Linked DNA regions of Granulicella sibirica. The main gene of each other region encodes a partner of the protein of the gene in region 2 in a complex. Links are inferred from orthologs where the notes say so. Each region holds a gene or a part of one and is shown on either strand. Other genes may lie near its edges.

Evidence for each region.
Region 1: the proteins of uvrB (region 2) and GRAN_RS06120 are in contact, whole or in part, in a crystal structure (PDB 7EGT), measured with the Thermus thermophilus proteins. The link is inferred for Granulicella sibirica from one-to-one orthologs. Residues at the interface, in WP_096411307.1 of Thermus thermophilus: Glu23, Leu25, Arg26, Asp27, Gly28, Glu29, Arg30, Phe31, Arg55, Glu326, Asp327, Phe328, Glu379, Ser382, Gln383, His398, Gly400, Arg401; in WP_096412145.1 of Thermus thermophilus: His654, Arg656, Phe657, Gln666, Asp668, Glu669, Lys680, Arg681, Leu682, Ser683, Lys685, Tyr686, Ala687.

The regions. Positions count from the first base shown.
Region 1 is NZ_RDSM01000001.1:1,456,049-1,470,554, forward strand. The notes cover bases 4,583-7,917. They hold GRAN_RS06120 (UvrD-helicase domain-containing protein), read left to right. Parts: upstream 4,583-4,960; coding sequence 4,961-7,717; downstream 7,718-7,917. Other genes in these bases: GRAN_RS06115 (hypothetical protein), read right to left, coding at 4,583-4,753; GRAN_RS25765 (hypothetical protein), read left to right, coding at 7,773-7,917. Also shown: GRAN_RS06085 (ATP-binding cassette domain-containing protein), read left to right, coding at 1-593; GRAN_RS06090 (sulfite exporter TauE/SafE family protein), read left to right, coding at 856-1,641; GRAN_RS06095 (DUF971 domain-containing protein), read left to right, coding at 1,655-2,074; GRAN_RS06100 (DUF3050 domain-containing protein), read left to right, coding at 2,077-2,886; GRAN_RS25840 (hypothetical protein), read right to left, coding at 2,994-3,623; GRAN_RS06110 (LOG family protein), read right to left, coding at 3,713-4,255; more of GRAN_RS06115, read right to left, coding at 4,391-4,582; more of GRAN_RS25765, read left to right, coding at 7,918-7,928; GRAN_RS06125 (amino acid permease), read left to right, coding at 8,103-9,629; add (adenosine deaminase), read left to right, coding at 9,639-10,679; GRAN_RS25405 (hypothetical protein), read right to left, coding at 10,687-10,857; GRAN_RS06135 (RidA family protein), read left to right, coding at 11,045-11,497; GRAN_RS06140 (DUF5715 family protein), read right to left, coding at 11,519-12,637; GRAN_RS26600 (c-type cytochrome domain-containing protein), read left to right, coding at 12,755-13,150; GRAN_RS06150 (rhodanese-like domain-containing protein), read left to right, coding at 13,439-14,416. UniProt on the Escherichia coli protein: A helicase with DNA-dependent ATPase activity. Unwinds DNA duplexes with 3'-5' polarity. Translocates on single-stranded DNA with 3'-5' polarity. Initiates unwinding more efficiently from a nicked substrate than double-stranded DNA.
Region 2 is NZ_RDSM01000002.1:1,322,183-1,336,303, forward strand. What follows is about bases 6,166-9,115. They hold uvrB (excinuclease ABC subunit UvrB), read right to left. Parts: upstream 8,660-9,115; coding sequence 6,671-8,659; downstream 6,166-6,670. Other genes in these bases: GRAN_RS16470 (DUF418 domain-containing protein), read right to left, coding at 6,166-6,499; GRAN_RS16480 (histidine phosphatase family protein), read left to right, coding at 8,696-9,115. Also shown: GRAN_RS16440 (sigma-54-dependent transcriptional regulator), read right to left, coding at 1-76; GRAN_RS16445 (response regulator transcription factor), read right to left, coding at 393-1,217; transcriptional repressor LexA, read left to right, coding at 1,535-2,140; GRAN_RS16455 (efflux RND transporter periplasmic adaptor subunit), read left to right, coding at 2,211-3,410; GRAN_RS16460 (DUF4097 family beta strand repeat-containing protein), read left to right, coding at 3,477-4,334; GRAN_RS16465 (HAD family hydrolase), read left to right, coding at 4,386-5,084; more of GRAN_RS16470, read right to left, coding at 5,081-6,165; more of GRAN_RS16480, read left to right, coding at 9,116-9,292; GRAN_RS16485 (hypothetical protein), read right to left, coding at 9,304-9,555; GRAN_RS16490 (sodium:solute symporter family protein), read right to left, coding at 9,565-11,367; GRAN_RS16495 (response regulator), read left to right, coding at 11,588-11,956; GRAN_RS16500 (heme lyase CcmF/NrfE family subunit), read left to right, coding at 12,032-14,095; GRAN_RS16505 (cytochrome c-type biogenesis protein), read left to right, coding at 14,088-14,121. UniProt on the Escherichia coli protein: The UvrABC repair system catalyzes the recognition and processing of DNA lesions. A damage recognition complex composed of 2 UvrA and 2 UvrB subunits scans DNA for abnormalities.

The DNA.
Region 1 (14,506 bases), on a different replicon or contig from region 2:
GTGAGGTGCGGTTTGATGGGGAGGATGTGCTCGGTGCGCGTAAAGGCGAGTTGCGGGCGATGCGGCGGAAGATGCAGATCGTCTTTCAGGATCCGTATGCGGCGCTGAATCCTCGGATGCGGGTGTCGCAGATCCTGGCGGAGCCGTTCGCGATTCATGGGGAGAAGCCGGACTGCGGTGTTGAGGCGCGGGTGCTCCAGTTGCTCGGCCAGGTGGGGCTGGAGGCGGGAGCGCTGCGGCGTTACCCGCATGAGTTCTCCGGCGGGCAGAGACAGAGGATCAATATCGCGCGGGCGTTGGCGCTGCGGCCTAAGTTTCTTGTGCTGGATGAGCCGGTGAGCGCGCTCGACGTGAGCGTGGGGGCGCAGGTGATCAACCTGCTGAAGGATCTGCAGGCGTCGCATGGGTTGACGTATTTGTTTATCTCGCACTCGATGCCTCTGGTGCGGTATCTGTGTGACCGGGTGGCGGTGATGCAGGGGGGACGGCTGGTAGAGATGGGAGATGTCGAGCAGGTCTGTTCGGCGCCGAAGGATGCCTATACGCAGAGGCTGATTGCGGCGACTCCGGTGATGCCGGGTGAGGGTGGCTGAGTTGTTGGTTTGACGGAGGACGCAACAGCCCGCGATTTGACGGTTTGGGTTTCCCACCTTAGCCGACGATGAGACTGTCGGCGAAGATGGGGCACCCGGCTTTACCTGGGATGCGCGGACGCGGAGAGTACAAGGGCAAAAGCAACGGCAGACGCAGATTCCCTTCGGGAATGACAACCAGAAAGACAAGGGCAACGACGTTATCGAGGGCCAGGGCGGCGGTGGAGGCCCCTGGTGCGGGGTCGCCTACAATGAAGAGAGAATGATTTCTGGATTAAGTACGCACTGGAACTTCGTTTGGCTGGTGGCTGCCTCGTTTCTTGCCGGGGTGATGAACGCGATGGCGGGTGGGGGCTCGTTTATCTCGTTTCCGGCGATGATCGCGATGGGGGTACCTCCGGTCGAGGCGAATGCGACGAATACGGTTGCGCTTTGGCCGGGTCAGTTGACCTCCCTGGCGGCGCTCCGCGGGGATATGCGGAAGGATCTGCTGCCGCTGATCTCGGTGGCTTCGATTCTTGGCGGGGTGGGTGGGGCGATTACGCTGCTGAAGACGAAGCAGGTGACGTTCATGCACCTGATCCCGTGGCTGATGCTTGGCGGGGCGCTGATCTTCGGGGTGAGCGGGCCGATTTCGAAGTGGCTGCGGTCGCGGTCGAAGGCACATCCGGATCATGTGGGCGAGAGGCCGCTGCCGTTGATGTGGGTGTTCCTGTGCACGATTCCGGTTTGCTTTTACATCGGGTATTTCGGCGCTGGCGGCGGGTTCCTGATCATGACGATCCTGGCGCTGTTCGGCGTGGAAGAGATGCACGTGCTGAACTCGCTGAAGGTTCTTGCGGCCTGCCTCTCAAACTTCTGCGCGATCGTGACGTTCGTGATCAGCGGACGGGTGCTGTGGCACTACTGCCTGATCTCGATGGTGTTTGCGGCGGGCGGCGGATGGGTGGGCGCGAAGTACGCGCGGAGGACAAACCCGGATGTGCTGCGGGCGATTGTGGTGTCGACCGGGTGTGTGATCGCGGGGTACTTTTTCTGGAAGGGTTGATGGAGCGTGAGCGATGAGTCATGAGGGAATTCGGATTGTGAGCCAGGAGCAGGCGGAGCGGGAGGCTCAGCCCGAGGTGAAGCTGCCTGTGGATGCGGTGACTCCGGCGAAGGTCAGGGTGATGAAGACGGAAGGGACGGGCGTCGAGATCGACTGGCGGGACGGGCACAGGAGCAAGTGGACGTTTGCGTGGCTGCGAGAGGCTTGTCCGTGTGCTACTTGCCATGAGGCAAGAGACGCGGATGGGAGGAAGCCGGGGATTCCAAAGGCGCAGCCGGCTACGCTGCTTCCAATGTTCAAGGAGAAGATTCGTCCGCTGGAAGCGAACGCTGTCGGGAAGTATGCGCTTCGGTTCAAGTGGAACGATGGGCATGAGAGCGGCATCTACTCGTGGGAGTATCTGCGGCGATTGCCGGAAGGAGCGGAGGTTTAGGGATGGAGATGGTGGGTTGGAACGATGCGCAGCCGGTGGCGCTGCAGGAGCTTGCGGAGAGGCTGAAGCCGCTTTATGTGCGACTGGCGGAGCATAAGCTTTATCGGACCTTTCGGTCGATTGAAGACCTGCGGCTGTTTATGGAGGCGCATGTGTTCGCGGTGTGGGACTTCATGTCGCTGCTGAAGACGCTGCAGCGTGGGTTGACCTGCGTTGAGGTGCCATGGGTGCCAAGTACGTTTCCGGTTTCGCGCAGGCTGATCAATGAGATTGTGCTTGGGGAAGAGAGCGATCTCTATGCGGGGAGGCCGGCGAGCCACTTCGAGATTTATCTCTCGGCGATGCGGCTTTGCGGGGCTTCGACGGCGGCGATCGATGGGTTTATCTCAGGCGTGCGGCGTGGGGTTGCGGTTGAGGAGTTGCTGGATGGGATTCCGGCGGCGGCCCGGGAGTTTGTCCGGACTACGTTTGGGTGCATTGCGACGGGTAAGCTGCATGCAGTGGCGGCGGCGTTTACGTTTGGCCGGGAGGATTTGATTCCGGATATGTTTCGGAGCTTCATTCGGGATCAGAATGAGGCTATGTCCGGGCGGCTCGAGATGCTGCGGTGGTACATGGAGCGGCATATCGAGGTCGATGGGGATGAGCATGGACCGATGGCGCTGCGGATGATCGCGGAGTTGTGTGGGTCAGATGAGGTTCGCTGGACGGAGGCGGGTGAGGCCGCGGAAGAGGCTTTGCTGGCGAGGATTGCGCTTTGGGATGGGATCGTGGTGGGGATTGAGACGGGGCGGCTGGTTGGGGTGAGATAGGAAGACAACGACTCCCCGTTGGGCGGCCTACGTTCCCACCCTAACCGACGGTGAAGCTGTCGGTGAGGGTGGGGCACCCGGGCTTTTTCGAAAAGCAACGGCGAAAGTTACTCGTTGGATTCGAGCTTTTGTTCCTGGTAGTGGCCGATGTGGTCGTAGATGGCTTCGGGGAATTTCAGGTTGCGGTAGAGGTTGCCGCAATCAGGATCTTCGGGATTGGGGAGGATGGGGAAGTCCTGCTCGCTCTGCCACTCGAGGATGCGGTCGCGCTTGGGTGGGTTGTAGTCGCGGCCTTCGACCTGTTTGAGCATGAGGGTGGCTTGCTCTTCGGAGAAGTCGCGATCCTTGGTGAGGTAGGCGAGGACTTCTTCATGGGGCATGAAGTGGCGGGCGACCATCGCGAAGACAAGGCGGCCGTAGTGGCCGATGTCTTTGCCTTCGTTGAGGGAGTCGAGGAGGTGGGCCATCATGGAGTCTTTGCGGAGCTCTGATTCGCCACCCTGGCCTGTGGCTTCTCCGGCTGTGCTCGGGGACGGTGGGTTCTTGAGGGCTGCGTCGTCGATGCCTACGTGCTTCGCGGTTGGGGCGGGCTTTTCACGGTGGCTGGCGGCTACGCCTTGCTTGAGCTTGGCGAGTTCGGCTTCGGCTTGCTCGGCGCGCTCGGTGGCGTGACGGAGGGCTTCGGATTGTTCGTCCACAATGACGGGTTGGTCGAGCACTACTTCGCGGTGTGCCATGTTGGTTCCTCACTTGCGCGGACGGCTGGATTCGCCATTTCTTCGCTACAATTGAGACGCGGGCTGGCGGCTGTGCGTTGTCTTGTGAGCTAGAGACCTAGTTGGGTGAGGGCGTCTTCGACGGTGTCGGCGACGAGGAGGATGGCGCGGTTGTGAGGCTTGAGGACGCGCTCGGTGACGCAGTGGTCGAGAAAGGCCAGGAGCGGGTTGTAGAAACCGTCGGTGTTGAGGAGGAGGATGGGTTTGGCGTGGAGCTTGAGGGTTTGCCAGGCGAGGACTTCGAAGAGCTCTTCCATGGTGCCGAAGCCGCCGGGCAGAATGACGAAGGCGTCGGCGCGGTCGCCCATCATCGCTTTGCGGGTGTGCATGGTGTCGACGATATGGAGCTCGGAGAGGCCGTCGTGAGCGACCTCGAGGTCGACGAGGACTTCGGGAATCACGCCTACGACGCGGCCTCCGGCGTTGATGGTGGCCTCGGCTACAGCGCCCATGAGGCCAACCTTTGCGCCGCCGTAGATGAGGCCGATGTTGCGGGCGGCGAGGGCGCGGCCGAAGGCTTCGGCCTGCTCGCGGTAGATGGGGCGGGCGCCTTCGGCCGAGGCGCAGAAGACGGCGATGTTTTGTATCGACATACTGCACCTATTGTCGCAGGGTCGAGTGAGAGTGGTGCGAAGGGGCAGGTCGGGGAGAGCGGATGGTGGCGCTCTCCCCCGGCTGGCCTCATGTTGGGTCGTCCATTGCCGCAGGCGACCGGGGTGAGTTGGTTGTTAGTTGAGGACGACGGTGCTGTCGTTAAGGGCGCTCGAGACTTCGCAGATGACGGCGCCGGCTTCACGCTTGTCGGTCTTGACGTTGTTGATGACGCGGGTGCCGTTGGGAAGCTTGAGCTCCATGGTCTGGCCCGCGGCTACGGTCATGACCTGGTCGCCGGCCTTGAGCTCGATAGGTGCGCCGGAGGAGTTGCGGACGTTGAAGTGGATGGTCTTGACCTTATCGCCGAAGAAGGCGTGGACAGACGGAGTGACGTGGAGCGACGACGCGAAGGCAGCGCTCGGAGCGAGGGTGACGGCGAGAGTGGCGAGGACGACGGCGGACTTCAGGGCGGATGCTTTGAACGATTTGGTCATCATGGCGATTCTCCGGTTTGGATCTATGTTGCGTATCGGGAAGAGGTGCCGGCCACCCTTACCGTCGCACTTGGTTATACGCAGTGAATGTGAGAAGGTTCCGTGGTTCTTATCGAACACTCTGTGAATTAAGTTGTCCGGATTCGTACAGGGTGGAATGGATTAGGTGTCCGGTGAATGGACGATTAAGATGGAGGCTGGAGTGTTGGCATGGCGTCTCACCTTCTTGAAAAAATGAATCCGCAGCAGCAGGATGGCATACAGTCCGTCGATGGACCGGTGCTTCTGCTTGCGGGTGCTGGCAGTGGAAAAACCCGCGTGATCACGCATCGAATCGCGTACCTGATCCAGGAGCGCGGGGTTCCCGCGGACTCGATTCTTGCGGTGACGTTTACGAACAAGGCCGCGAAGGAGATGGCCGAGCGGGTCGACAAGATCATGGGGCATACGTCGCTGGCGAAGCCTACGCTGGCTACGTTTCACAGCTTTTGCGTGAGGGTGCTGCGGCGGGATATCGAGGCGCTAAGAACCAATGGCGTGGGGCTGACGAAGACGTTCGCGATCTATGACGAGACAGATCAGCAGGCGGTGGTGAAGCAGGCGTTGAAGAGGCTTGCGATCGATGACAAGCAGTTGAAGCCTCGGGTCGCGCTTGGCCGTATTAGCTGGGCGAAGAACCACATGATCGATCCGCAGGAGTACTTCCTTGCATCGACTAACCCGATGGAAGAGAAGATCGCGCACATCTTCGAGATTTACCGGAAGGAGTTATTCAAGGCGAATGCTTTGGACTTCGACGACTTACTCCTTGAGACGGTAAGGCTGCTGAAGACATCGAGCGAAGTAAGAGATCGTTACAACCGGCGTTACAGATATCTTTTGATCGACGAGTACCAGGATACGAACAAGCCGCAGTACGAGTTGATGAAGCTGCTTGGGTCGCATGGGAATGTGTGCGTGGTCGGCGATGAGGATCAGTCGATCTATAGCTGGCGCGGCGCGGATATCAAGAACATTCTTGATTTCGAGAAGGACTTCCCTGCTGCGCGGACGATTCGGCTGGAGCAGAACTACCGGTCGACGCAGATCATTCTCGAAGGGGCCTCTGCCGTGGTTGCGCAGAACACGCAGAGGAAGGGGAAGAACCTCTGGACCTCGCGTGAAGGTGGGTCGCTGATTGGGTACTACGAGGCTCCGGATGGAGAAAACGAAGCACTGTTTATTGCGGACCGCGTGAATAAGTATTTGAAGACGGCGGGTGAGTCGGAAGAGGCTCCGCGATGCGCGGTGTTATATCGGACTAACTCGCAGTCGCGCCTCGTGGAAGAGGCGCTTCGGCGATATCAGATTCAGTACCACATGGTTGGGGGCTTCTCGTTCTATGACCGGGCTGAGGTCAAGGACATCCTGAGTTACATGAAGCTGGTGCAGAACACGAACGATTCGATTGCGCTGAATCGCGTGATCAACTCGCCGGCTCGCGGCATTGGGAAGACGACGATGGAGGTGCTGGAGAGGATTGCGCTCACCACCGGCATCAGTACGTGGGACGCGATTGCTCGGGTGATCCAGGATAAGCTTCTGCCGCAACGGGCGCTGATGGCGCTGGCTAGTTTTCGAAGGCTGATTGAAGATGCGCAGGCGATGCTTGGGACTGAGTTCGCGGAGAAGTTGGCTGCTGATGTTGGGGCTTCGGATGCTGCTGAAGTAGAAGATGCCGATGTCTCGTTCGGGTTTGGCGATGAGGCTGGGCCGAGCGAGACCGGAGCGGATGAGACTGCGGATACTTCGTTCGATACGAGTTTCAACTTTGGATTCGATTTTGGGCCGAGCGAGGAGATTTCGACGATCGCGGCGGAGAATGCTTCGGACTCGGATGCGGCGCATGGGATCGCGGCCGGCTTTAATCCGTTTGCTCCGGTGGTGCTCAAGAGTGCCGCGGCTACGAAGCGTGAGAAGGCTGCGGCGATAAAAGCTGCACAGGAAGAGCCGAAGGTGGAGGAGCGTCCGGCTTTCAGGAAGCCTGGGGATGCGGCTACCTTGCCGGAGTTGATCAAGTTTCTGAACGATCGCAGTGGGTACCTCCGGGCTCTTGAAGAAGAGGCTACGCCGGAGTCGTTTTCGCGGATCGAGAACCTGAAGGAACTTGCGAATGCGGCGCAGGACGCGCAGGAGCGCGGGGAGACGCTGCACGAGTTTCTGGATCACGCGGCGCTGGTGTCGGATGCGGACTCGTACTCAGCCGAGGCGCGGGTGACGCTGATGACGCTGCATGCGGCGAAGGGACTCGAGTTTCCTCTGGTGTTCCTGGCAGGCATGGAGGAGGGGTTGTTTCCGCACTCGCGGACGCTGGTGGATCCGACGCAGATGGAGGAGGAGCGGCGGCTCTGCTACGTGGGGATGACGCGGGCGATGGATACGTTGATCATGACGCGGGCGCGGTATCGGCGGCGGTATGGAAGCGACATGCCTGAGGGGAGCGTGGCTTCGCGGTTTCTCGAAGAGGTGCCTTCGAGGCTGGTGGAGGATCTGGGGAGTCCGGGGATGCGGCCTGCGTACAGGGCGGGGTCCGGGTATGGGGTCCGGGCGGGATATGAGGATGGGGAGCGGCACTACTCCTATGAGGACGAGGATCAGAGTGGGGGACGGGCGCGGCCTTCGGGTGCTCCGGGGGTGAATGGCCGGCCTTCGTATGCGGCTCGGGCGGGCGGGTCGGGATCGCTGGATAACGTCGCGAACTTCTTTGCGGCGCGCGGGCAGAAGGTCTCAAGGCCGAAGCTGGCGGTTCCGGAGCCTACGGGCAAGACGGGTTTGCAGCGTGCGGTTCGCGTGAAACACCCGAAGTATGGCGAGGGGATGGTAATTCAGCGGGAGGGCGACGGAGATGACGCGAAGATTACAGTACAATTTCAACAGCACGGCGTGAAGAAGCTGGTGGAGAAGTTTGCCCAGCTCCAGATCCTCTAATGCGCGCCGGGCAAAAACTCCGACATTCTGTATGTAGAAAGATTGGCATCGACTCATGGCGAATACAAAGAGCATTACCGACACCCAGGAACGCAAGAAGATCAAGCGCGCGGCTCGCAAGAAGGCGGCCCCGAAGGCTCCGCGTACGGGTGCTCGTGGCGAAAACAAGCAGAAGCTGAAGAAGGCTGCACGCGGTCAGAGCAAGCGCTAGCTTTTTGGGCGGCTCCTTGGCGGGAGCTGCCCTGCTCTAGACCCGCACCAGGGACACGAAGTGTGAAGCACGTAACGCCCGAACCATAGCCTTTCCCACAACCGGGAAGACCTCAAGATTCAGGGAGCGAGCACACTGGCCCGGCAAATCTTCGCAACGAAGTCCATCGACAAACTGATTCGAGAGTCTGAGCGGCCGGAACACGCGCTGCGCAAGACGCTTGGTCCGGTCTCTTTGACAGCTCTGGGCATCGGGGCGGTAATCGGGTCGGGGATCTTCACTGTCATCGGCACGGCGATTTCTGGAGATATGTCTTCAGGGGCGGTTTCGGGGAGCGTGCTGAAGACCCCGGTTCTGGACTACATTCTGCATCACTCCGCACTGGCTGGACGGCCGGGAGCGGGGCCCGCGCTGGCGTTGTCGCTTGTGCTGGTGGCGATCGTGTGTGCGTTGACGGGGCTCTGCTATGCGGAGCTGGCGTCCATGATTCCGATTGCGGGGTCGGCTTATACGTACACCTACGCAACGATGGGCGAGCTTGTGGCTTGGATCATCGGGTGGGATCTTGTGCTCGAGTATGCATTCTCGAATATGAGCGTGTCAGTGGGGTTCGCGGCGCATGTTGTCGATCTGATGGACTGGCTTGGGCTGCGGCTGAGCCCGAAGTGGCTATCGCCGGCTTACCTGCCGCAGGGTCTGCAGGATCTGGCCGGGAAGGACATTTATCTGCCGGGCTGGCATTCGGGCTTCAATATTCCGGCATTTCTCGTGGTGATGCTGCTTTCAGTTGTGCTGGTGCGGGGGATTCGGGAGTCGGCGCGGACCAACAACATCATGGTGTTGTTGAAGATCGTGGCGATCCTGCTGTTTGTCTTCTTTGGGATCGGGTTCATTCATCCCGGGAACTATCACCCGTTTTCTCCGAATGGCTGGTCGGGCGTGCTGACCGGTGGGTCGATCATCTTCTTTACGTATATTGGGTTCGATTCGGTTTCGACGGCGGCGGAAGAGTGTAAACAGCCGCAACGGGATGTGCCCATCGGGATTCTGGCGACGCTGATCATCTGCACGATTTTGTACTGCGCGGTGGCGATTGTGCTGACGGGCATTGTGAAGTGGGACACGATGGTGGGCGACGCGGCTCCGGTGGTGAACGCGCTGAAGAAGCTATCGGTGCTGCCGGGTGGGCACAAGCTGCACTGGGTTCGGCTTGGCGTGCTGTGCGGGGCGCTGCTTGGGATGATCTCTTCCCTGCTGGTGTTCCAGATGGGGCAGGCCCGGGTTTGGTTTGCGATGTCGCGGGACCGGCTGCTGCCGGACTGGTTCAGCGTGATTCATCCGCGGTTTCGGACGCCGGCGAATGCTACGTGGTTTGCGGCGGTGCTGGTGGCGATTCCGGCGGGGCTGTTCGATGTTGGGACGTTTGCGGAGCTATCGAACATCGGAACACTGTTTGCGTTTGTGCTGGTGTCGGTGGGGGTGCTGGTGTTGCGGTATCGGGAGCCGGCGCGGCGGCGAGGGTTCCGGGTGCCGCTTGGGCCGGTGATTCCGATGCTCAGCATCATCTTCTGTACGCTGCTGATGGCAGGTCTGCCGATTCTTACGTGGCTGCGGTTCTTTGCGTGGCTGGTGATCGGGCTGGGAGTTTACTTCCTTTACAGCAGGAAGCGGAGTGAGTTCTACCCCGGGCCGGGCGCGTAAACTATAGGGATGGCACGTCGGATTCCGAAACCTGAGCTGGAGCTTGAGCCGGAGGTATGGCTCCGCAAGCTTCCTAAAGTGGAGCTGCATCTGCATCTTGAGGGCACGATTCTGCCCGAGACGCTGGTTGCGCTGAGCGAGCGGCATGATGCGGAGCCGTTGACGCTCGCGGGGGCTCAACAGCTTTATCGCTATGCCAACTTTCATGGGTTTCTGATGGCCTTCAAGGCAGTGACGGAGAGGCTGCGGACCCCGGATGACTACGAGTTCATGACGTACACCATGGTTCGGGAGCTGGCGGCGCAGGGTGTGGTGCATGCTGAGGTGTATATCTCGTTCGGGATTCTGAACCGGCAGGGGCGGCTTGCGGTCGATGACGTGATGTTGGCGATCGAGCGGGGGCGGACGCGGGGTGAGGCGGAGTTTGGCACGACCGTTTACTGGCTGATCGATGCGGTGCGGCACTTCGGGGTCGAGGAGGCGGCGGTTGTGTTTCGGGCGGCGGCGGCCATGCGGAAGGAGTTTCCGAGCATTGTTGGGATCGGGATCGGCGGAGATGAGGCGCGAGGTGGGGCGGATCTCTTTCGGGAGCTCTATGAAGAGGCTCGGGAGGCTGGGCTACGGCTGACGGCGCATGCGGGGGAGTCAACGGGGCCGGCTAGTATCTGGTCGGCGATCAATATCGGGGCGGAGCGGATTGGGCATGCACTCACGGCGAAGGAAGATCCGGAGCTGATGGAGGTGTTGGCCGAGAAGCAGATTCCGCTGGAGATGAACGTGACGAGCAATATCCGGACGGGGTGTTGCGCCGACTTCGACGCGCATCCGGTGAAGGAGTACTTCGATCGCGGGCTGATGGTGACGCTGAACTCGGACGATCCGCCGATGTTCGGGAGCAACCTGCTGGGCGAGTACATCCTGGCGTACGAGCGGTATGGGTTCACGCTGGAGCAGATGCGGGAGCTGGCGGCCAACTCGGTCGAGGCGAGCTTTCTGCCTGCGGAGCGGAAGATTGCACTGCTCCAAAAAGTAGAGCAGTTCGGCTGGTAGGTTCGGGCTAATCGCCCAGCAGCTCGCGCTGGTGGAGCATGTGGACGAGCTGGTGGCGCTTCTCCTGGACTACACGCTGAAACCAGGTGCGTTCAATGGGTTCGAGTCTCCGGATCTCGCGTTCGAGGTCGTGGATCCTGCGGTCAAGTTGTTGTTTGGCGTCTTCCTGAATTTCCATGGTGGAGAGACTATCGACACATTATGATGGGGCAAAATACCACGGAAGCGTCAGGTCTCCGCCTGCTTGCCGGCACGAAGGCTCACGTAAGGGATGCGGATGCACCCGACGACGCTGATGTCACCCCACCCCGGAAATTCCACTTCCTTCGAAGTGAGAAGATGTATCAGAACACAGGAGACGAACGATGAAGAATCACACTGTTGCCTTTGCGAAGCGAAGCCTCTTTCTCGCTGCCCTCATTGCCCTTTGCGCCTCGGCCTCAGCGTCCGCGCAGAACAAGGCTATCGGGTTCAAGCAGGGCATGCCCTTCAGCAACGCCTACGTCGCAGGCAACACCCTCTACGTCGCCGGTCAGCAAGGCCCCGATGAGAATGGCAAGGTGACCGGGACCGACATCACCCTGCAGACGACCAACACCCTCAACATCATCAAGAAGATCGTCGAAGACGCCGGCTTCAAGGTCACGGACATCGTGAACGTCACGGTCTACGTAACCGACCTCGCCGATGTGCCAGCTATGAACGCTGTCTACAAGAAGCTTATGCCCGACCCCAAGCCTGCCCGTGCGACGGTCAAGGTCGCCGGACTGATCGGCGACGCCAAGATCGAAATCTCCGCCATCGCCGTCAAGCAGTAATGACGCGCGTGGCTCTGGCGGCTACTCGAGGGTGGCCGCCAGGGCCGGCGTAACGGTTCGGTGCGTTGCGATGACTCGCGGCGGGGCTACCGACATGGGCGCATACCGCTTGTAGACGCTGAGATGAAAACAGGCCTGCTGAAACTCCTCTTCGACATCGATGCGCCCGTCGTCCAGAAGCGGCGTGAGGTAGAGGCGCATCCAGGCGATCTCCGCCTGCGACATTCCCTTCTTCCCAAGATCAATTGCCTGCCCCGTCAGATGGGGTGACGCTGCCTCCCCATCCGCCTGCGCCGCGTTGCCATTCGTCCGCATCAACCTCAACTGAAATGAAACAGTGCGCACGGCCGAGTTGATCTGAAGCGGCGCATGGAACTGTGCGTAGTGGGCCCGGCCCACCGCGAGCAGAAACTGCGCAACCCAGGGCCTGCAGAATCTGCGGTTCACGGGAAGCCGCTCGTCGATCCGGAGGCCTTCGTTCACCGGTAAGGCCACCAGCATCTTCTTCTGCCGCATGTCGAGGAGATCGTCGTCATCCTGTATGCGGGTGAGGCCATCCTGGTCGGCCATGAGGTTCTGGTGCACCAACACCTCGTGGCTGCCACGAAGCGCTGCAGGCATATTGAGGTGACCGCGTCCGTCGTAGAGGCCGGGAACGACCTCGGCTGAGGCCACCACCTCCTCGGCTGGAGCGACTTGCGGGTGTACTGCGTCCTGGCGGATGACGCTCACAACGGAGGTGGGGACGCTCGGTTGAGGGACTGACTTCGGAGTGCTCTCGTCTGGTTCGTCGGCGGAAAGTGCTCTCGTTTGTGCTGCTTTCGTGATTCGCCGGTGACTTTGCCTGGCCTTCAAGAGCTTGACGGGAGTGGCGGCCTGCTTGCGACCGCGTCTCACTGGTTCCTTCACCGCGAGTTCCGCGCGTTTGTGGCGAGAGTCTGCTTTGCGGGAGAGTTCGCGGGACTTGATCGCTTGCCTGCCTGCAGGGCGGACCCAGTGGGCTTCGTGGGTCGGATGGAAGCGCACCTGGGGACGCGGAGGCTTGATTCCGGTCGTGCGGGAATGGTAGGCAAGGAGCGAAACCGGAAGCAAAAACAGGGCCGCGAACGCTGCAAACAAACGGGTTAGCGTGGAACGCATCAGCAGATTGTGGGAGGCCGAGAAGAGCGCCAGAGCCTCTTTAGAGTAGGGGATGGGTATGATTGGTGGGGAGTGGCGGGTTGGGTTCTGTTGCTGAGTTGGTTATTAGGAGCGTGGATGCGGAGCGTCTGGGTGGCTTTAGGTTTGGGGCTTATCTCGTTGTCGGGTAAGGGGTTGTTGGGACAAGAGGAGGCTCGGCCAGAGTTTTACGTCCAGCACGTGAGACCGATCTTCGAGAACCAGTGTTTTCGGTGTCATGGAGGCATGAATCATCGGGGCGGATTGAACATGTCGACTCGGGCGGGGATGTACAAAGGGGGCAAGGATGGGGCCGTGCTGGTTCCCGGGGATCCAAGTAAGTCGTTGATGGTGAAGGCAATACGGCACGAGGGGCAGAACGGGAGTCCAAAGCCGATGCCGGAGAAGAGCAAACTTTCCGATGGCGATATCGGAACCATCGAACGGTGGATCCGGGCGGGGGCGATCATGCCGGTGGACATTCCGAAGCCTTAGAACGCTATCTCGATTCTCGATTTCCCCTCGTGTCCTTGGTGTCCTTCCCGTGGATGGTTTGCCGTTGACCGGATCGTCGGGGCCATGCTAGCGTCGGTTATGGCGTTTTTCGGGCTTCCTCGTTGTCGTTGCTGCCGACCCTCCGTCGGGTGAGCTGCGACCTTCCCAGAGCCTTCTGAAACGCCGTCTCCGGAACTCATCCGAACCCTCACATCCCTGGCTTGCATGGAATTTGCCAACACTTGCGTGTGGTGGCCTGTCGCGAGCCGTGCCTTCGGAGAGAGTTTTATGGAAATCAGAAGAGACGAACAGCTTGCCCACGGCGGCGAGATCACGTCCGCGGGATCCGGCATGATCCTAAAGACCTCAGAGGAGCTCGCCGGTATTATCTCGCTGGTCGCTTCGTCGAATCGATGGGTCGATCGGGTAAGACTCCGTGCTGAACACCGTTGGTACGAGCGGTTATATGACGGTGCGGACCATGACATCTGGGTCATCAGCTGGCTGCCAGGGCAGTCTACCGGGTTCCACGACCATGGCGACTCCGCGGGAGCCTTCGTGGTGGCGACGGGCATTCTCGAGGAGCATCGTCCAGGGGAGCAGCCCCTCACGATCCGTCCAGGGGAGCCGCGCATATTCGGCACCGGCTACGCGCACGATGTCCGCAATGCTTCCCTGGCGCCGGCCATCAGCATCCACGCCTATTCGCCTCCACTCAGTGAGATGAACGAGTACGAACTGGCTGGCGGTGAGCTCGTACCGCGCGAGCGCGCGTCCGAGGAGGCTGAAGGAACAGATTGGAAGCGGAGAGAGAACAAAGAGAAACTGAATGACCGGCCTGTCGTCCTGAGCATCGAGCAGGTGCTTTCCGTGGCGCGCACCCGCCTGCAACGCCTGCCACCTGATGTGGTCTATCGGGAGCTGATTGGAAAGCAGGCCCTGTTCGTCGATATTCGTCCCGAGGGCCAGCGCGCGATTGAGGGTACTATTCCGGGCGCCCTGGTCATCGAGCGGAACGTGCTGGAGTGGCGGCTCGATCCGCTCTCCAGCGCTCGGTTGCCGGTCGCGACCGATCATGATCTCCGGGTCATTCTTTTCTGCTCCGAGGGGTACACCTCGAGCCTCGCCGCTGCCGCTCTCCAGGATCTTGGGCTGTGGCGCGCGACGGACATGATTGGTGGTTTCCATGCATGGAGACTGGCTGGCCTGCCGATCGCGGAAGCGGGCCAGTCTTCCTCGCAGTGTTCGACGCTGAGAGCATCGTAGCCTCTCACGAGAAGCGCTCTCAGCAAGACCGTGCGGGAGTCTATCGTACGATCAGAATCGGCCCAGCTCCGTATCTCGCGCTGGGGACAG
Region 2 (14,121 bases):
ATGAAGAATCCGCGCTCGCTACCACAACTGTCCGCACTCCGCCCGGAGCCCCGCTGGCATTCGTACCTGCGTTCATCCGTGTTTCTCCCTCCAGCCCTCATCAGGCCGGATCATTCCCTGCGACTCAGCGTTCCAACGCGCTTCGCACAAGCTCACGCATGGCGCTCACGCCACGCAGCAGCCGTCCACACTCCCTCAACCCCTCTCGAACGGCCTCTTGGTAAGCCGCAGGCGTCCCTTGCAACTCGCCGATCTCCAACCTGCAGTGCAGAGCTGTCAGCGGCTGGCATAGCTCATGCAGCACCTCAGCGATCTCCAAAAGCTCCCCAGACCGGCCTGGCGCACCAACATCCCGGCCCACGTCACTCCGCACGCTCTCCTGCCCGAGCCGCTCAGGCAACAATGCGCACCCCTGGAAGCCATGGGGACGGCCTACCGACTGTATCGATCGCAGGAGACGCGCGTCGTTCGCCCATCTCGTCTCGTGCCGGTTCCTTCTTCCCCACACTTCCGGGCCGGAGGTCCACTCCGGACCCGATCTGGTACCCCTCACCGCGTACCGTCTCGATCACCGTCACCGTCGCCGCATCCGAGAGCGCCGGGCATGCTGCAGAAAGCTTCTTGCGCAAGTAGTTCACATACACATCCACCACATTCGTCCCCGCATCCGGAGACATCTGCCAGACCTCACGCAGCAACTCGCTCCGTCCGCAACACCTGCCCTGCCGTTGCATCAGAAATTCGAGCAGCGCAAACTCCTTCGTCGTCAGCTCCACCACCGCCCCAGCCCTCGTTACCTTCCGCTCCATGCGATTCAAGACAAGGTCGCCGGACCGCAGAAGCGGATCGGCAAACTGTTCTCTCCGTCGCAGCAGAGCCCTGCAACGAGCCGTCAGTTCGTGCAGCGAGAAAGGCTTCATCAGCAGGTCGTCCGCCCCGAGGTTCAGGCATTGAACCCGCTCCTCCACTTGCGCCCGCCCCGTGAGCACAATCACCGCCATGGCCGTATACAACCCCTGCATGCCTCGAAGCACATCCATGCCATCTCTTTTCGGCAGCCCAAGGTCCAGAACCATCAAATCCGGCCTCTCGGATGCCACGTGTTCGAGCGCCGCATCTCCATCTCCAACCCGGGCCACCTCATGCCCATCCATCGCAAGACCCTTTTGCAGAAACAGCCCCAAAGCAGCATCATCTTCGACCACAAGTACCCGCATCTGTCTCACTTCTTGGCCTCATTTCTCTGTATCCCGCTCTGCCCATCGAAACGTCCGGCAACGACAAAAGGCGACTTCCACCTTGGAGATCAGAATCTATTCGGAAAGACTTCGGTCATCCATACAATCTGGTTATTACGATTACTCCCTGGCAGATAGAGAGCAAGGAACGATTACCTTGGTTCCGATAAACCAGGGACCGAAACAGAACAACGATCGGCCAATCCCAAAATGGGCTGCGGGCCTGTATGCAACTTTGGTCCCGCCTAACGCAAGAAAGTTCTCTGGTTCGCTTTTTATTCGCTACAATCATTCGCATGGCGATCACGCGGCGGCAAAAAGAGGTCATCGACTTTCTCTCCGGATTCACCCAGAAGAACGGCTACTCCCCGTCATACGAGGAGATCGCTTCCGGCCTCGGCCTGAACTCGCTCGCAACCGTGCATAAACACGTCACCAACCTCCAGAACAAGGGCCTCCTGCAGCGAGCCCACAACCGCTCCCGATCCATCGACGTCCTCCCCACCCGCACCAGCAAGAAAGGCTTTGAGCGCCTCCCGCTCCTCGGGCGCATCGCTGCGGGCCGACCCGTCGAAGCCATCGAAACCGCCGAATCTATCTCCCTCGGCGACATCATCGGTAACCGCGAAGTCTTCGCCCTCGAGGTCCGTGGAGACTCTATGCGCGACGAACACATCGTCAGCGGCGACTACGTCCTCGTCGAGCGCACCCGCACCGCACGGGAAGGTGAGATCATCGTCGCTCTGATCGACGGTGCCGACGCCACCCTCAAGCGCTTCTATCGTGAAGGCAGCATGATCCGTCTCCAGCCCTCGAACAATGAGATGGCCCCCATTTACGCCCCCGCCGCCAGCGTCAGCATCCAGGGCAAGGTCCTCGGAGTACTCCGCAAGTACGCCTGAGTTTTCACGGAACTGCCTGGCCATACTCTGCGTATCACCCCTTGTCGCCACTCGAAGGGGTAAACGCACCATGAACAACAAGAAGCGCTCGAAGCTCTGGATTTGGATTCCGGTCGTCGTCGTCGCCGTAGGCGGCCTCGCGGTCACTGCCATCGCTCGCGGCAGCAAGACCAAGCTCGAGCCCTCCCAGATCGCCAAGGTCGAGCGCGGAGACGTTGCCCACTCCGTCGTCGCGACCGGCAAGGTGCAGCCCGTCACCAAGGTTGAGGTCAAATCCAAGGCATCAGGCATCGTAACCAAGCTCTTCGTCGACGTTAACGCCCACGTCACCAAGGGCCAGGTGCTCGCCCAGCTCGACCAGCAGGAGATACTCGATCAGGTCGCCGCCCAGAAGGCCCAGCTCGCCGCCGCTGAGTCGAATGCCCACGCCGCCGATGCAGCCATCACCTTCGACCGGGTCAATGCCGAAGCCCCCGACCTTCCGATGTTCAAGCACACTTACGATCGCGCCCGGGAGATGTCCTCCGCCGGCGTTGTCTCCCAGCAGGCCCTGGACGACGCTCAGCAGAAGTACCTCTCCGCCGCCAACACCCGCGACAAAGCCCTCGCACAAATCACGGTCGACATCGCCAAGCTCCGCCAGGCTCAGGCGCAGGTCGCCCAGGCGCAGGCCTCCCTCAAGCAGCTCGAAGAGCAGCTCGGCTACACCACCATCATCTCCCCCATGGACGGCACCGTGCTCTCCCGTGACGTGGAGGTCGGCGACGCCGTCAGCTCCATCCTGGTCCTCGGCTCGACCGCTACCCTCGTCATGACTGTCGGTGACACCAGCCAGGTCTACGTTCAGGGCAAAGTCGACGAGGCCGGCATCGGCAAGATCTACCTCAACCAGCCGGCCCGCATCAAGGTGGAAAGCTTCCGTGACCACACCTTCCTCGGTCGCGTCACTCAGATCACGCCGCTCGGTGTGGAAAAGGACAACGTCACCACCTTCGACACTCGCATCTCCATCGAGAACCCCGGCGGCGAACTCAAGGCCAACATGACCGCGAACGCGGAAATCCTCCTTGAAGAACATAAGGGCGTCCTCACCGTCCCCGAGCAGGCTGTCCTCTACGATAAGGACCGCAAAGCCACCATCGAAGTCCCGGATCCCAACGAGAAAACCGGCCGCCGCAAGCTCCCCGTCATCGCCGGCCTCTCCAACGGCACCCGCACCGAGATCATCTCCGGCCTCAAGCAGGACGACCCCGTCGTCCTCCAGCAATAACAGCAGTAATCTGAAAAGCACGACGCATCCAACGAATCACACATCGAGGCCGCACGAAGGAGCATCATGAAAATCCAGACCATCGCCCTGACCCTAACCCTGGCCTCCACCAGCGCCTTCGCTGCAGACCGCAACTTCGACCGCACCGTCCCCACCGGCAACGCACCCAACGTCTCCGTATCCACCGGCTCCGGCTACGTTCACATCCATCCCGGCAACGACAACCAGGTCCACGTCACCGGCCACATCCACTCCAGCAATGGCGGCTGGTTTTCAAGTTCGAATGACATCGATCACCGTCTGCAAGAGATCGCCGACAACCCACCCATCCACCAGAACGGCAACGACCTCATCATCGGCGAGCGCCAGACCCGCGATCTCTTCCGCAACATCTCCATCGACTATGAGATCACCCTCCCCCGCAACTCCATCCTCAGCACCTTCACTGGCTCCGGCGACATTGAAACCCAGGACGTAGCCCAGAGCGTCCGCGCCGAAACCGGCTCCGGCTCCCTCCGCATCCGCGGCGTCCACGGCTCCGCCAGCCTCCACTCCGGTTCCGGCGACATCGAGCTCGAGCAGTCCGCCCAGGGCGACACGAAGCTTGAAACCGGCTCTGGCAGCATCCGCGCTCACGGTGTCAATGGCGGCCTCCAGGCCGAATCCGGCTCCGGCGACATCGAGATCTACGGCCGCCCCGCCACCGACTGGCGTCTCCAGACCGGCTCCGGCTCCATCCGCCTCACCCTCGGCAACGATGCCCGCTTCAACGTCAACGCCAGCACCGGCTCCGGAAGCATCCGCGTCCAGCAGTCGGTCAGCCAGATGGCGAACAATAACGGCCACCACCTGACCGCCTCCGTCAACGGCGGAGGCCCCAACCTACGCGCCAGCACCGGCTCCGGCGATATCGAAATCAAGTAACACCCGGTACCTTCCTCTCAGGATCCGATCAACTCTCGTATCCTGAGAGGAATGACTGTTACGGCCAATCCCCGCCTCCTGATCTTCGACCTCGATGGCACCCTGATCGACTCCCGTCAGGATCTCTGCAACTCGGTCAACGCCACCCTCGCTCACCTCGGCCGCTCCGCCCTCCCCGACGCCGTCATAGCCAGCTACATCGGCGACGGAGCTTCGATGCTCATCCGCCGCGCCCTCGGCGATCCGGATCAGGTAGAAGAATCTCATCTCAACCAGGCGATCTCCTTCTTTCTCGACTACTATCGCATCCACAAGCTCGACTTCACCTACGTCTACCCCGGCGTCCTCGAAGCCCTCGCATCGATCCGTGGCGCCCACCCCACGGTCCCCATGGCCGTCCTCACGAACAAGCCCGTCCACCCCTCGCGAGACATCTGCGCCCACTTCGGCCTCGATCGTTTCTTCTTCCAGAATTACGGCGGGAACTCCTTCCACACCAAGAAGCCCGACCCACACGGCATTCAAACCTTGATCGCCGAAGCCAACGCTTTAGCCCCCAATGCCGAACCCATCACCCCGGCGCAGACTGTTATGATCGGCGACTCGGACGTCGACATTCTCACCGCCCGCAATGCCGGCGCTCGCTCCCTTGGCTGCACCTTCGGACTCTCGCCACACGCCCTGGCCGCCGCTCAACCTGAAGCAACAGTCGATTCACCCACCGAGTGGCCCGCCACCCTCTTCGCCTAGGCAGTCGCTGTCTTCAGCAGGCGCATCGGCTGCCGTCGCCAGTACGTGAGCGACCGCCACGCCCACTCCATCGGCCCGTACTGAAAGTACTGCAGCCAAAGTGTACTCCACGTCAGGTTCAACGCCCACACACCAAGTACTACGAAGTAAAGCTGGTAGTACTCCAGTCTCGAATACCACTTCAACGGACTCCAGACGAACAGGATCTGGCAGCACGTACTCGTCAGCAGGTAGTTACTCAGCGCCATCTGCCCAACCGCCGCGATCCGCCGCGTCAGCCATCCCATCGCGCCAGACTTAACCACTAGGAGCACGAGAGCCGCAGTCCCAAGCGTCCCACCTGCACGACCGATGTCGTACGGCAGAAAGAGCCCATACTCTGTCTCGAAGAGATCGAAGTGGCTCTTCCACGCAATCCAACACCCCGCAAATACGAGCGGCCATGCGATCCCAAGCCCGACAACCGCGAACGTCACATACGTCTTCGTCTTCAGCTTGGCCGTCAGGAAGCCATTCCGAAACATCCCCATTCCAAGCAGCATGAACCCAAGCACATCACCAAACCCGAGATAGTAATCCCGCGTCTGCGTATCGAATACCTCTCTCGCCTTGTACCTCTGCTCCGACAGGTATCCTCCCCAGACCCGTCTCTCATCCTTCAGCAACTTTTCTTTCGGCGGCCGCACTGAGTCATGCCAGTTATGCCAGGCTGTGATCGCCTCGGCCTGATCCGGTGTCAGCCCTTTCCCGGCTCGGTAAGCCGCATCCGCTTGCTGCGCTCTCTTTTCGAGAAGCCGCGCATCGACGATTCGTCCAGACCCGATGATCCCGTTCACCAGGAGCACGATCGCTGCCGTCCAGATCAGCGTCTTCGCCTTGAGCTTTCGGCAGGGATAAAGAAACAGGAGCGCCGTCATCCCGTAGAAATAAAGAATGTCCCCATCCCAGATGAGGTAAGCGTGCAGCACGCCGAAGACGACCAGCCACATGTTCCGCCTGAGGTAGATATCTGCCACGCGATCCCCGCCGCCACGTGCCTCCGCCCGCGAAGTCAACAGGATCACCCCCGCCCCGAACAGCATGGAGAACAACCCACGCATCTTTCCTTCCGCGAGCACCCAGCGCAGGAACCAGATGATCGTGTTCACGCGCCAATGTGGTCCATCGAACACAGGCAGTGCAGTGGAAACTGGGATTGTGTAAGCCCAGCCGGGAAGACCGAAACTCGTAATGTTCATCACGAGGATGCCCATGAGAGCGAAGCCCCGGAGGACATCCATGCTGCTGATGCGCTCCTGCTGCGTCACTGGCCGAAGCGTATCGACGTGAGGCGGACCCGCAAGCTCTTCCTCGGCACCTAACCCGACCACCCTTCGGTCGAACTCGAGGCTACTTTCACTTTCAGCTACAGCCAATGCCATCTCCATCCGTCAACCCCAGCGAAACAGTGTTCAAACAATCGGGCCCAGATCCTGGAAAGTGCAACATAGGTGCCTTTGGAGATCGCATCGTTCTCGTATCGTTCGGTCGCACATCACATATCAACGGTCAATCCCGTCACGGAAACATAGCACCTCTTCGCCATCTCAGCTAAATAAAAATTCCTTGGTCCTAAGTTCTCTTACCGTGTCTCTTAACTTGGCTGCCTTCTCAAACTCGAACTTCTTAGCCGCCTCGCGCATATCCGATTCCAGCTTCGAGATGTAAGCATCTAATTCAGCTTGGGTTGAGAATTCCGGCATACCTTCCGCCTCATCCGTCAGGTCGGCATAGTCCGCCTTGAGGATCCCCGCAAGCCCCATCTCAAGTGGACGAATGATCGAGGCAGGTGTAATCCCATTCTCTTCGTTGTACGCAATCTGCTTCTCTCGCCGACGGTCCGTCTCGTTGATCGCCCGCTGCATCGAGTCCGTCATCTTGTCCGCATAGAGAATCGCCCGGCCCTCGACATGACGCGCTGCACGGCCGATCGTCTGAATCAACGATCCCTGGGAGCGCAGGAAGCCTTCCTTATCCGCATCTAGAATCGCGACAAGCGAAACCTCAGGCAGATCTAGCCCCTCGCGCAACAGGTTGATCCCGATCAGCACGTCGTACTCACCCTTTCGCAGGTCACGAAGCAGCTTGATTCTCTCAAGCGTCTCGATCTCTGAGTGCATATATCTGCAGCGCACTCCAACTTCGGTGTAATAATTCGCGAGATCTTCGGACATTCTCTTGGTCAATGTGGTTACCAATACGCGCTGATCTTTGCTCGTGCGATCCCTTATCTCGGCAAGCAGGTCATCGATCTGTCCCTTAACCGGACGTATCTCTACCTGTGGATCGATCAACCCGGTAGGCCGGATAATCTGCTCAACGACAACACCCGCTGACTTAGTCAGCTCATACGGACCAGGTGTAGCCGAGACATAGATAATCTGCCCCGTTCTTCCTTCAAACTCCTCAAAACGAAGGGGTCTATTGTCCATCGCGCTCGGCAGCCTAAACCCATAATCGACTAAGTTCTGCTTACGGCTTCTATCTCCATGCCACATGCCATGTAACTGTGGAACCGTCACGTGCGACTCGTCGATGAACAAGAGAAAGTCCCGTGGAAAGTAGTCAAGCAACGTCGGCGGCGGCTCTCCCGCAAGCCGTCCGGAGAAGTGCCGGGAGTAATTCTCAATCCCATGGCAGTAACCAACCGACTTGATCATCTCGAGGTCATACCGGGTCCTCTGATGGATCCTCTGGCTCTCAACAAGCCTTCCCTGCCCCTCGAGTTCCTTCTCCCACCACTCCATCTCGGCCAGGATCGAATCGCTCGCCGTCTTCTTCCTCTCCGGCTGCACCACGTAGTGCGACTTCGGGTAGATCGGCAGACGCGAGTACTTCTGCTTCACCGTCCCGAACAGCGGATCGATCTGCGACAGCGAGTCGATCTCATCCCCGAACAGCTCGATCCGGTAAGCGGACTCGTCATACGTCGGATACACCTCGATGATGTCGCCACGCACCCGAAACGTCCCGCGCCGAAAGTCCACATCATTCCGTTCGTAAAGAATCTCGACCAGCCGCCGCGTAATATCTTCCCGCTTGATCTTCTGCCCACGCTCCAGCAGGAGGAGCATGCCGTAGTAAGCCTCCGGCGACCCTAGACCATAAATACAGCTCACCGAGCTGACAATGATCGCGTCCCGCCGTTCGAACAGGCTGCGCGTAGCCGAGAGCCTCAGCTTATCCAGCTCTTCATTGATCGTCGCTTCCTTCTCAATGAAGAGATCGCCCGAAGGGATGTAAGCTTCCGGCTGGTAGTAGTCGTAGTACGAGACGAAGTACTCCACCGCGTTGTTCGGAAAGAATGTCTTGAACTCGTGATAAAGCTGCGCCGCCAGCGTCTTGTTGTGCGCCAGGATCAGCGCCGGACGGTTCAACTCCTCGATAATCTTCGCCATGGTGAACGTCTTGCCCGAGCCCGTTACCCCGAGGAGCACCTGTTCCTTCTCCCCTGCATTGATCCCCGAAACCAGTTCCCCGATCGCCCGCGGCTGATCGCCCTGCGGTTTGTACGTGGTCGTTAGCTGAAAGTCCATCCTTATAGGATAGTTTATTCACGGAGGAAACAAGCGATGAGTGCAGGAACCCAACTCTGGCTGATGCGTCACGGCGAAACCGAGTGGAGTCTCAGCGGCGCCCACACCAGCCGGACCGACATCCCCCTGACCGAGAACGGACGCGAGAAGGCCAAGGAACTCGGAGCCTTCCTCAGAGACACCAAGTTCGTCGCCGTCTTCACCAGCCCCATGGCCCGCGCCAAGGAGACCTGCCGCATCGCCGGCCTCATCGAAAACGCCCACGTCGACGAGGGCCTCATGGAATGGGACTACGGCGTCTACGAAGGCAAGAGCACGCCCGAGATTCGAAAAACCGAGCCCGATTTCTCCATCTGGACAGCCCACATCACGGACGGAGAGCCTGTCGACCACGTGGGCGAGCGCGCCGACGGCGTCATCGCCCGCGCCCTCGAGGCCGCAGGAACCGCCGGAGGCGGCAATGTCGCCCTCTTCGCCCACGGACACATCCTTCGCATCCTTGCCGCCCGCTGGATCGGCCTTTCCGCCGGCGGAGGCGAGTTCCTCGGCCTCGGAACCGGAAGCGTCAGCGTTCTCGGATACGAGCGCACCACCCGCGTCATCCAGCACTGGAACCGCGGCTTCGGCGGCTAACCCGAATCCCCCTACCTCCGCGGCTTCTTACCCCGTTCCCACGGCCGCGGAGTCACAGGGTCATCCTGCCACTTCACCCGCCGCCCCACCAGGAACATCCCCAGCCCGAACAGAAACATCACCGCGCCCCACGTCATGTTGAGGTTCACCCCGAGCGACTTCCCATAAATCTCGCTCCCGCGCGTGAAAAGCCCGTAGAGCCCCATGATCCCGCCCGTCAGCAGGAAGAGCAGCCCAAGCGGAATCCGTATATCCAGTCCCATCCCAATCTCCTAAGCGAACACCAGGTTGAGCGCCGCAAGCAGCGCCAGCACCCCGATGCCGAGCGTTACCGGCTTCTCATACCACTCCAGATGCCCCTCGACCGGCCTCGGTGTCAGCGAATAAACCAGCCCAACCAGCTCCGACTCTGGCCTCGGCTCCGTCACCAGGCTCACCGCAATCGTCACGATCATGTTCACCGAAAAGGCAAAGATAGCCGTCCAGAAGTTCTGCGCCATATCACTCGGGTAGATATGCACCAGGTGCAGCCACGCTCCATGCAAACCCGGCGCATCCTCCACAGGTAGCGTCAACCCATGGTGGGCCAGGGCCGCAGCAGTCCCCGCCAGCAACCCGGCAAACGCCCCGTGCCCCGTCGTCCTCTTCCAGAACATCCCCAGCAGAAACGTGGCAAATAGCGGCGCATTCACCAGTGAAAAGATCAACTGCAGCGCATCCATGATGTTATTGAAGCTCGTTGCCGCATAGGCCGCTCCAATCGACAGCACAATGCCCCCGATGGTCGCCATCCGTCCCATCCACAGGTAGTGCGCATCCGTCCCTCGCTTGTTGATGTATGACTGATAAATGTCGTAAGTCCAGACCGTATTGAACGCCGTGACATTCCCCGCCATCCCCGACATGAAGCTGGCAAGTAAAGCCGTCAATCCAAGCCCCAGGATCCCCGTAGGAAAGTAGTGCAGCAGCATCGCCGGAATCGCCAGGTCGTAGTTATAGATCGGCTGCCCTTTCCCATCGACCACCGGCTTCCCGCTCACCGGATCCATCTTCTCCGGAATCAGCCCCAGGTAGTGCTTCTCCGGCACCGCCCCCGCATCCACTCCCGCCGTCATCGGCGAAGTTGTCTCATGCAGCCCCGGCGTCGCATGCGACGTCACCGTCACCGCGATCAGCCCCGGCAAAATCACGAGAAATGGAAAGAACATTTTAGGAATCGCCGCAATCAGCGGAACCCGTCGCGCCGACTCTTCCGAATCCGCAGCCATCGCCCGCTGCACCACCAGGAAGTCCGTGCACCAGTATCCGAAGCTCAGGACAAACCCGAGCCCCATCACCATGCTCACCCACTCCACCCCAAGCGAGTTCGTCGAAGCATGCCGCATCCCCCGCCACGAGTGCGTCATCGTCGCCGGAAGCTTCTGTTGAATCCCATGCCACCCACCCACGTTCCGCAGCCCGATCCAAACCAATGGCGCAAACCCTGCCACGATCAAGAAGAACTGCAGAACCTCGTTATAGATCGCGCTCGTCAACCCGCCCAGGAAGATGTACGCCAGCACGATCACCGCCGACAGCACAACAGACACATGGAAGATGTATTTATCCGGCATCAACCCATGAAAGAGCCCAAGCGTCTGGATCAGCAGCGCCATCGCATACATGGAGATGCCCGAGCTGAACACCGTCATCACCGCAAACGAGAACGCATTCACCGCCCGCGTCTTTTCATCGAATCGCATTCTTAGGAACTCAGGCACCGACCGCGCCTTCGAACCGTAATAAAACGGCATCATGAAGATCCCGACGAACACCATCGCCGGAACCGCGCCGATCCAGTAAAAGTGGCTCGTGATGATCCCGTACTTCGCCCCCGACGCGCCCATCCCGATGACTTCCTGCGCCCCCAGGTTCGCCGACAGGAACGCAAGCCCACACACCCACGCCGGAATCGACCGGCCCGCGAGAAAAAAGTCGTGGCTGGTCCTCATATAGCGTTTCAGGGCAAAACCAATTCCCAAAACGAACACGAAGTACACCAGCATGATCAGCCAATCGATAAAGCCAAGATTCACGTCTGCCTGCTAAATCATAGAGTTACGAGAGCACTGCGGCTCCCATCCTGCGAGTGAGACTACTTGAGTTGACCCAGCCAGTCCAGAACGAACCAACCATCCACTGTGCGTTCCGGACAAGCAGCCAGAAAGCACCTTTCTGCATCAGAGTTACAAAGCCGAACTTTAGGTGTATTCCTTCCGCAGTCGCGGCACTCGAACCAGAGATGTGAAAGGCACGATGAGCGCAGCCGTACTGCTAATTGATGACAACGCCATTCAGGCCGCCACGCGGCAGACCATTCTGAAGCGGGCTGACTACTTTGTCATCGCTGCCCTGAACCCAGTCCGGGCGCTCGAGCAATTTCAGCGAAACGAATTCCCCGAGGAGATCCGCCTCGTGATCACTGACCACATCATGCCGGGCATGAGCGGTGCCGAGTTCGTCCGTGAACTTCGCAAGAGCCATCCCGACCTGCCTGTGTTGGTCATCAGCGGTCTCGAGGAAGCGGAAGATGCCTACGAAGGCCTCAACATCACCTTCCGCCTCAAGCCTCTTGTTCCCGATCTCCTCCTCGCCACCGTGCATGACCTCCTCAAAAAAAACTAGGCTCCATCTGTGCGGTAAGCAGCGGAACATTGCCCTTTATCTCTCTCGTTGAGAGAATAGGGTGCGAGTGAACCCATGCCAACGCATCCCATGCCGGAGTTCGGCAGCTTTTCTCTCCTTCTTGCTCTTACTCTGAGCGTCTACACCCTCGCCGCTGGCGCCCTGGCCCTGCGACGCCCGTCTCTCGCCACAGGCGACCAGACCTCAAGCCGCCTAGGCGAAACCGCGCGCCGCGCCGGGATCAGCACCTTCGTCGTGATGACCTGCGCCGCCTTCGCTCTCGCCTGGGCCGCCTTCACAAACGACTTCTCTGTCTCCTACATCCTCGCCCACACCAACCGAGACCTGCACCCGGCCTATAAGTTCTCCGCCCTCTGGTCCGGTCAGGAAGGCTCCTTGCTCCTCTGGGCCTGGCTCCTCAGCGCCTACGGCTTCGTCCTTCGCATCCGTCATCGCGTCGACGTCCGCCTCTCCGCCTATGCCTCAACCATCCTCTCCGGCGTCCAGGTCTTCTTCCTTCTCCTCCTGAACTTCGCCGCACCACCCTTCGCTATTCAGCCCGGCCCCTTGGCCCAGGACGGCCACGGCCTCAATCCCCTTCTCCAGTACCCCGAGATGGTCATCCATCCGCCGATGCTCTATCTCGGCTACGTCGGCTTCTCGGTTCCCTTCGCCTTCGCCCTCGGCGCATTGATGATGCGCTACCCCGGCGAAAAGTGGATCCACATCACCCGCCGCTGGACCATGGTCACCTGGCTCTTCCTCACCTGCGGTATCTTCCTCGGAGCCCACTGGGCCTACTCCGTCCTCGGCTGGGGAGGCTACTGGGGCTGGGACCCCGTCGAAAACGCCTCCCTCATGCCCTGGCTCACCGGAACCGCCTTCCTGCACTCCGTCATGATGCAGGAGAAGCGCGGCATGATGAAGAACTGGAACGTCTGGCTCATCTTCTCGACCTTCCTCCTCACCATCCTCGGAACCCTCCTCACCCGCTCCGGTCTAGTCAGTTCTGTCCACGCCTTCGCCCAGTCCTCCATCGGCGAGTGGTTCTACGGCTTCATCCTGATCGTCCTAGCCGTCTGCCTCTTCACCTTCTTCAAGAACCGCGACCATCTCGTCAGCGAGAACCGCCTCGAATCCCTCGTCTCCCGCGAGTCCAGCTTCCTCTTCAACAACCTCATCCTCCTCGTCGCCTGCTTCACCGTCCTCTGGGGAACCCTCTTCCCTGTTCTCTCCGAGTACGTTAAGGGTGAAAAAGCAACCGTCGGCGCGCCCTTCTATAACCGCGTCAACATCCCCATCGGTCTATTCCTTCTCTTCCTCACCGGTCTCGGCCCCCTGCTCGCTTGGCGTTCGACCTCTATCCGCGCAATCCGCCGCAACTTCGTCCTCCCCGGCATCGCCATGGCCGTCACCCTCGTCGGCCTCATGATCGCCGGCATCCGCCCCTGGAACGATGGCGACGACATGCACGCGACGATCTTCTCGCTCATGGCCTTCACCCTCAGCGCCGGTGTCGTCACCGCCATCTCGTCCGAGTTCCTCCGCGGCATGGCCGTGGTCCGCACCCAGACCGGCAAGAACCTCTTCGCCTCAGCCGTAACCCTTACCCATCGCAACACCCGTCGTTACGGCGGCTATCTCGTCCACTTCGGCATCGTGGTCATGTTCATCGGGATCGCCGGCGGAGCCTTCAACCAGTCGAAGGAGCAGGAGATGGGCTTTGGCGACACCATGCTCATCGGTCCTTACCGCATTGTCTGCCAGAGCTTCACCCAGGATTCGAACCCCAACTACGACACCGAGTTCGCCATCCTCGACGCCTACAAAGGCAAGTCCCACATCACCCGCCTCAACCCCGAGAAGCGTTTCTACAACGCCAGCCAGACCTACGCGACGATGGTGGCCAACCACTCCACCCTCGAAAATGACCTCTACGTCATCTACGAGGGCAAGAACCCCGACACCGACAAGCCCATCATCAAGGTCTTCATCAACCCCCTCATCGCCTGGATCTGGATCGGCGTCGCCATCGTAGTCGCCGGAACCTTCCTCGCCCTCGTCCCCGCCCTCAAGCCCGGTGCCACCCGCACCCGCCAAGTCCCTGAGTCCCAAACCCCCGAGGTCCTCCATGCTTAGTACGTCCGCTGGAGCTCGCCTCACAG